Linked DNA regions of Desulfosporosinus acidiphilus SJ4. Each later gene encodes a partner of the first gene's protein in a complex. Links are inferred from orthologs where the notes say so. Each region holds a gene or a part of one and is shown in the gene's direction. Other genes may lie near its edges.

Region 1 (4,159 bases):
AATAATCATTAAATAGCAAGGGCAAAATCTCTTGCAGTTCGAAAGGAGTGTGTTCCCTTTGATTAAGCGCATTGACCGAAAGGCTCTACGTTTGAAAAAGCATAAGAGTATCCGGAAAACTATTATCGGGATGGCTGATCGTCCGCGTTTAGCGGTTTTCCGAAGCTTGAATCATATCTACGCGCAAATCATCAATGATGAGCTTGGCGTCACTTTGGCTGCGGCTTCTTCTCTTGACTCGGAATTTAAAGCAGCAAATCTGTCCGGCGGTAATACTGCCGGGGCACAAAAAGTCGGCGAATTAATTGCTAAAAAGGCTCTTGATAAAGGAATTACGCAGGTTGTTTTCGATCGTGGCGGAAATATCTATCATGGCCGAATTTCTGCATTAGCAGAATCAGCACGTGAAGCTGGACTCAGCTTTTAAGCTAGGGTAAAGGAGGGAAAAATCAAGTTGGCGAAATTCGAAGCAAACAAGTCGGAATTGAACGAGAGGGTTGTTCATATAGCCCGTGTTGCTAAAGTTGTAAAGGGCGGACGCCGTTTTAGTTTCAGTGCTCTCGTTGTTGTCGGTGATGGTCATGGACGTGTTGGAGCAGGACTGGGTAAAGCCAGTGAAGTTCCGGAGGCTATTCGTAAGGGCGTCGAAGATGCGAAGAAGAACCTCCATTCCGTTCCTATGCACGGAACAACCATTACTCATCCAATTATTGGGATCTTTGGCGCAGGACAAGTTTTATTGAAACCTGCTTCCAAAGGAACTGGTGTCATTGCCGGAGGTGCTGTTCGTGCGGTTCTTGAAGCAGCAGGAGTGCATGATATCTTAGCAAAGTCTTTGGGTTCGGCAAACGCGCATAATATGGTCAATGCGACAATGGCTGCGTTAAAATCTCTTAAGCGTCCGGATGAGATTGCCAAACTCCGAGGTAAAAACGTAGAAGAAATTCTAGGTTAAGGAGGGTTGGTCATGAAAATTAAAGTGACGCTGACGAAAAGTCCGATCGGATATTCTAAGGCACAGCATAAAGTACTGCAAGCACTTGGCTTAGGTAAGGTAGGCTCTAGTGCCGTTCATGAAGACTCCCCGAGCATTTTAGGGATGATTCATAAATGCATGCATTTAGTTACAGTCGAACAAGTTCAATAGAAGGAGGTGTGGGCGAGCATGAAACTGCATGATCTCAAGCCTGCTGAAGGTTCAACTCATGCCCCGAAACGTCTTGGCCGCGGCATTGGATCGGGAAACGGCAAAACCGCCGGCAAAGGGCATAAAGGGCAAAATTCCCGAGCAGGTGGAGGTGTCCGTCCCGGTTTTGAAGGCGGACAAAATCCACTCTATCGCAGAATGCCGAAACGAGGATTTTCCAATAGATCCAGAAAAGAAATCGTAGCCCTGAATGTTCGGGATTTAGAACGATTTGAAAACGGGACGGAAATCACCCTTGAAAGCCTCTTAGAGAGCGGTCTGATTAAGGCCGTAAAAGATGGTGTCAAGATTTTAGCAACGGGGGAATTGACCAAAGCTCTGACCGTCAAAATTGACAAAGTCAGCCCGGCTGCGGTAGAAAAAATTGTTGCAGCTGGTGGAAAAGTAGAGGTGGAATAGGATGATTTTCGATTCCCTGAAGAATGCGTGGAATGTAGCGGATCTCAGGAAGAAAATCGGTTACACCCTTCTTATGTTCCTGATCTTCCGTATCGGAGCACATATTCCCATTCCTTTTGTAAATCATGAAGTTTTGAAGAATATGCTTGGAACTGGGGGCATGTTCGATTTTATGGACACGCTCTCAGGAGGTTCCTTCAAACGGCTTACGGTATTTGCTTTGAGTATTACACCTTACGTAACAGCTTCCATCATTCTTCAGCTGCTGACGATTGTCATCCCTTCTTTAGAGAGACTCTCTAAAGAAGGAGAATATGGCCGCAAAAAGATAACGCAATATACGCGTTATGGAACAGTTGCTTTAGGGTTTATTCAAGCTTTTGGTCTTACCTTTGGGATCCGTACTGCCTTAATGGTTCCCAGCTCCGCATGGAAGTGGGCGGTTTACCTTTTAGTAGCCCTCGTTCTGACTGCCGGAACGGCATTTTTAATGTGGCTTGGTGAAGCAATTACTGAAAACGGAGTTGGAAATGGTATCTCACTGATTATTTTTGCAGGTATCGTTTCACGGGTTCCAAGTGCCCTCGGATATTTATACAGCTTGTTTACGGTTCATGAGATCAATATCTTCAGCCTTCTCGGCTTAGCAGTCATTGTGGTATTTATTATCGCAGGAGTTATCTATGTTCAGGAAGGTACACGAAGGGTCTCAGTTCAGTATGCCAAGAGAGTTGTTGGACGCCGTGTCTACGGTGGACAAAGCAGCCATATCCCTTTGAAGGTTAATCAAGCCGGTGTTATTCCGGTCATTTTTGCGATTTCCTTGCTCGCGTTTCCGCAGACCATTGCAACATGGATGCCTACTTCTGGATTTGCGAGATTTGTCAACACTTGGTTCAGCATGAATGGGACGGTTCAATCGATCCCTTACTTGTTGGTCTACGGTGTGCTCATAATATTCTTTACTTACTTCTACACGGCTGTTACCTTTAATCCAGCGGATGTAGCAGACAACTTGAAGAAGTATGGAGGATTTATCCCTGGCCTTCGTCCTGGGCGCCCTACGGCTGAGTATCTCTCCAAGATCTTAAGCCGGATTACGCTGGCAGGCGGCATATTCCTAGCATTGATAGCAATCCTACCGACAATAGTCATGGGACTGACAGGTCTTAAAAACATCTATTTTGGTGGTACTTCCCTTCTGATCGTAGTTGGGGTTGCGCTTGAAACGATGAAACAGATCGAATCCCAACTTATGTCAAGGCATTATCAAGGGTTTATGAAGTAAAGGAGGAAGAGAGAGATGAAAATAATATTAATGGGCGGTCCAGGTGCAGGTAAAGGTACTCAAGCAGGTCCACTGGTGGAGAAATTCCACTTCCCACACATTTCCACAGGTGATATGTTCCGTGCAGCTATTAAAGACGGAACAGCTTTAGGTTTGAAAGCGAAGTCCTATATGGATGCCGGTGGATTAGTTCCTGATGAAGTAACCATTGGAATTGTTGCAGAACGTTTAGCACAACCTGATTGTGCTGAAGGGTTCCTACTTGATGGATTCCCGCGTACACTAGCACAAGGGAATGCTTTAAATGAGATCTTGGATCGTCTTGGAATGAAGCTTGATGGCGTTATTAATATCGAAGTAGCAGAAGACGTCTTGATTCCGCGTCTAACCGGCCGCCGTGTTTGCCGTAAATGCGGAGCTTCATATCATATGATTTTCAATCCTCCCCAACAGGAAGGCGTCTGTGGTCAATGCGGCGGAGAGCTTTATCAACGCTCCGACGACACAGTGGAAACTGCCAAAAACCGCTTAAATGTCTATAATGATCAAACAGAACCCTTGATTAATTTTTATCAACAACAAGGACTGTTGAAACGCATCAATGGCGATCAGCCAATCGATAAGGTCTTTGCGGATATTCTTAAGGCCTTGGGCTAATTAACCATGATAGAGCTTAAAAATGCAAATCAGTTTAAGCGGATGCGTAAGGCAGGAAAAATTGTGGCAGATACTCTTGCTCTAATGCGGGATGCTGCAAAGCCGGGAATAACGACCCTTGAACTGGATCGCATGGCAGAAGATTATATTCGAGCACAAGGAGCAATTCCGGCGTTTAAAGGCTATAACGGGTTTCCGGCAACCCTCTGTACTTCAGTTAATGAACAAGTGGTTCATGGATTCCCAAGTTTAAGGAGTTTAGAATCTGGAGATATTATCAGTATTGATTGCGGCGCGGTCATTGACGGATACTTCGGAGATTCCGCCGTAACTTTGCCAATCGGGGAAGTTACTGAAGATCTCCTTAAACTCCTTAAGGTCACAGAGGAGTCACTAATGTTAGGTATTGCCCAGGCAAAGGTTGGAAATCGTCTTTATGATGTATCCCACGCAGTTCAGACGCACGTAGAGAAACATGGTTTTTCGGTTGTGCGTGATTATGTAGGGCACGGGATTGGCCGAGCCATGCATGAAGACCCGCAGATCCCTAATTTTGGCAAGCCCGGCCGGGGACCACGACTCGAGGTAGGTATGGCCTTGGCTATTGA
Region 2 (3,237 bases), 4.3 Mb from region 1 along the record:
GGTAAACTTGGCGCCAATGCCATCCTCGGGGTATCTTTAGCAGCCGCCAAAGCCGCGGCCGAATCCTTGGGCTTGCCTCTCTATCAATACTTGGGCGGAGTCAATGCTAAAGAACTTCCTGTTCCAATGATGAATATCCTCAATGGCGGGAAACACGCGGACAATAACGTAGATATTCAGGAATTTATGATCATGCCCGTAGGAGCCACGAGCTTTGCGGAAGCTCTGCGCATGGGTACCGAAGTCTATCACAGCCTGAAATCCGTTCTTAAGGAAAAGTCCTTGGCAACGTCCATTGGCGATGAAGGCGGCTTTGCCCCCAGTCTCGAATCGAATGAGGATGCATTGCTTTGCATTATGGATGCCATTCAAAGAGCAGGGTTTGTTCCGGGGGAACAAATAGCCTTAGCTTTGGATGTTGCTGCCACAGAACTTTATGATAACGGGGCTTATCATTTAGCAGGAGAAGGCCTTACCAAGAGTTCTGAAGAGATGATTGATTACTATGAAGGCCTAATTACCCGCTATCCCATTGTCTCCATTGAGGATGGTCTTGCCGAAGAAGACTGGGAAGGCTGGGCTAAATTAACTGCACGTTTGGGAGATCGAGTTCAACTCGTTGGAGACGATTTGTTTGTTACCAACCCAGCCCGCTTAGAGCGTGGAATCGAGGCAAAATGCGCCAATTCTATCTTAATTAAAGTAAATCAAATCGGAACTCTCACCGAGACCCTTGATGCCATCGAAATGGCTAAACGTGCCGGATACACTGCGGTTGTTTCTCACCGTTCCGGTGAGACCGAAGACGTCACTCTGGCCCACATCGCGGTAGCGGTTAATGCCGGAATGATTAAAACAGGGGCTCCCGCTCGGACGGAACGGGTGGCAAAATATAACGAACTGCTTCGTATCGAAGAAGAGCTCGGTGACAGCGCCATTTATCGCGGTCGGAAGGCACTGGCAAGAAGTAAGTAATAACCCTTACCAACCAGCAACATACTTTTTATAGGTTTGTTGAGTTTTAAGAAGGCTTGTGCTAAAATAGTCCTACTGACTATTTTGGACGGCATACAACGGAATGTTGTATTTAGGGGGTGTTTACTTGAAAATCGCTTTGATCGTTGTTTTAGTTCTTAGTTCCATTGGATTAATTGCAACTGTCCTTCTCCAATCCGGCAGAAGCGCGGGGTTATCAGGCGCAATTTCCGGTGCCGGAGAGTCTATCTTTGGCAAGAAGAAAGGCATGGACGAATTATTTGCCAAGGTTACGGCAATATTAGCAGCTGTCTTTTTGCTGGCCTCTTTAGGATTAAGTATGGTTCAGTAGAATTAGGGTTAAAGGTTATCAAGGTCGGGCTACCATCAAGTTCGAAACTTGAGACCTAAGCTATATTTTTGATACATGAGGGACACTTCCTATGAAGTGCCCCTTTCGTGTATAGTTTGTCTTGTTGGAAGGCTTCAAAGAAGTATTGTTTCATATCGTTGTAATCAACATATATTTAATATATTGTGCCTTATTAAGGAGAATGTTCTATAGTTAAAGGCTTAAGTTAAAAGATTTTAGTTAAAGGTAAAGGGTTTTAGTGAGAGGCTAGTTTTCTTCGTAAATCTAGCTTTGCGAGGGGGGAATTTGAGTGAAACCGAAAAAACGCTTAGTAGAGCCTTTTTATTTTCCCGGAAATTCTTTAGGGTGCCTACTTATCCATGGTTTTTCGGGATCGCCTTCCGAAATGCGCTATTTAGGCGAACAATTGTCCGGTCTTGGCTGGACTGTGCTGGGAATAAGACTCGCCGGGCATGGAAGCACACCGGAGCAGATGGCGAAGACACGCTGGGAAGACTGGGTCAGGGATGCTGAAGCCGGTGTGAAGGAATTAAGGAAATCCTGTTCTCGCGTGATCGGTATCGGCCTTTCAATGGGAGGGTTATTAGTGCTCCATTTGGCAACACTAGACTTAATTGATGGGATTGTATCGATGAATTCTCCAATGCTGTTGGCTGACCGAAGGACACGATACGTTCGCCTGATTCGCCCTTTCCGAAAATTCGTGGCAAAACCGAATTCGAGAACTAACGGCCAAATTGTCCCCGAGGAATCGAAATCAACTCAGCAAAAGCCGGAACGTTTTGTCTACGATAAAATTCCGGTAGATTCGCTGATATCCTTAAACAAAGCTATTGGTAAGGTTCGCCGTGAACTGAAGAGGATTAAATGCCCGGCCTTATTGATGCAAAGCCGAAAAGACTTTACCGTCGACCCAATCAGTGTTCAGCTTATTAGCAAGAACATTAATGCTCGAAAATCCGAAGTGCTTTTTTGGGAGCATTCAGGACACATATTAACACTTGGGCCTGAACGAGACGAGGTTGTCCGAAAGGTTGACGGGTTTCTTCAGGAATTCAATAACTTTAATCCGGAGATATGATATATTTACATTAATTGCAGGAATCTGGTCATGTCCATTTCGACTATATTTAAACCATCTGCAATATAGTTTTGGCACTTCCACAGTCAATCCTGAGTACCTTAGTTTAGTTGGAATACAAAGCTGCTGTATGGGTAAAAGAGTGGATAAAATAGGAAATAACCATGACATAGTGGTAATATGTAGTATAATAATAACGAGAGGAGGGTTATGAATGCCTTCTGAAGGAATTAAAGTTGTTTCTGAAAACCGCAAAGCTTTCCATGATTATTTTATTGAAGAGCGTATCGAAGCCGGAATCATTCTTACCGGGACTGAAATTAAATCCATCAGGAACGGAAGAGCTAATTTAAAAGACAGTTACGCCAATTTGAATAATGGTGAGATTTGGGTTTATCAAATGCATATTAGTCCTTATGAACAAGGAAATCGTTTTAATCACGACCCTTTGAGGCCTAGAAAATTACTATTGCACCGGTCGGAAATCAATAAACTTGTCGGAAAAATACAGCAGCAAGGGCTAACCTTGGTACCGGTCAAGATTTATTTAAAAAGAGGTTTGGCAAAAGTTGAATTGGGAGTCGCCCAAGGCAAGAAGAATTATGACAAGCGTCAGTCCCTCGCAGAACGTGAAAGCAAACGGGAAATTGAAAGAGCGCTTAAAGAAAGGAATAAGGATTATTAAACTTGGAGATTTAGCGTCCACTAAGGTTTTTTAAAGATTTGTTTAAAAACAGAATTATATTCTTCTTGAATTCTACTAATGTTAATTTTAATTCCATGATAATCCTTACATTCCATTGAAAAT

Evidence for each region.
Region 2: the proteins of secY (region 1) and secG are in contact, whole or in part, in a crystal structure (PDB 5AWW), measured with the Thermus thermophilus proteins. The link is inferred for Desulfosporosinus acidiphilus SJ4 from one-to-one orthologs. Residues at the interface, in WP_096411648.1 of Thermus thermophilus: Leu14, Gln16, Arg17, Phe20, Ile34, Pro35, Pro37, Ile72, Arg108, Arg109, Asn112, Gln113, Arg116, Ile117, Ile120, Pro145, Gly146, Trp147, Phe152, Phe155, Val156, Val159, Thr160, Val162, Ala163, Gly164, Ala166, Leu167, Trp170, Glu173; in WP_223903268.1 of Thermus thermophilus: Tyr5, Ile9, Tyr12, Leu13, Ala16, Leu19, Val20, Val23, Leu24, Gln26, Glu27, Pro28, Gln30, Gly31, Ala32, Asp34, Leu35, Met36, Gly37, Gly38, Ser39, Ala40, Asp41, Leu42, Phe43, Ala45, Arg46, Val48, Tyr53, Thr56.

Annotation. Positions count from the first base shown.
Region 1 is NC_018068.1:507,658-511,816, forward strand. The notes cover bases 814-3,750. They hold secY (preprotein translocase subunit SecY), read left to right. Parts: upstream 814-1,607; coding sequence 1,608-2,894; downstream 2,895-3,750. Other genes in these bases: rpsE (30S ribosomal protein S5), read left to right, coding at 814-955; rpmD (50S ribosomal protein L30), read left to right, coding at 968-1,147; rplO (50S ribosomal protein L15), read left to right, coding at 1,166-1,606; DESACI_RS02495 (adenylate kinase), read left to right, coding at 2,910-3,551; map (type I methionyl aminopeptidase), read left to right, coding at 3,558-3,750. Outside these bases: rplF (50S ribosomal protein L6), read left to right, coding at 1-5; rplR (50S ribosomal protein L18), read left to right, coding at 59-427; more of rpsE, read left to right, coding at 455-813; more of map, read left to right, coding at 3,751-4,159. UniProt on the Bacillus subtilis protein: The central subunit of the protein translocation channel SecYEG. Consists of two halves formed by TMs 1-5 and 6-10.
Region 2 is NC_018068.1:4,770,994-4,774,230, reverse strand. The notes cover bases 1-2,714. They hold secG (preprotein translocase subunit SecG), read left to right. Parts: upstream 1-1,102; coding sequence 1,103-1,327; downstream 1,328-2,714. Other genes in these bases: smpB (SsrA-binding protein SmpB), read left to right, coding at 2,644-2,714; DESACI_RS21770 (alpha/beta hydrolase), read left to right, coding at 1,638-2,429; eno (phosphopyruvate hydratase), read left to right, coding at 1-975. Outside these bases: more of smpB, read left to right, coding at 2,715-3,114. UniProt on the Bacillus subtilis protein: Involved in protein export. Participates in an early event of protein translocation.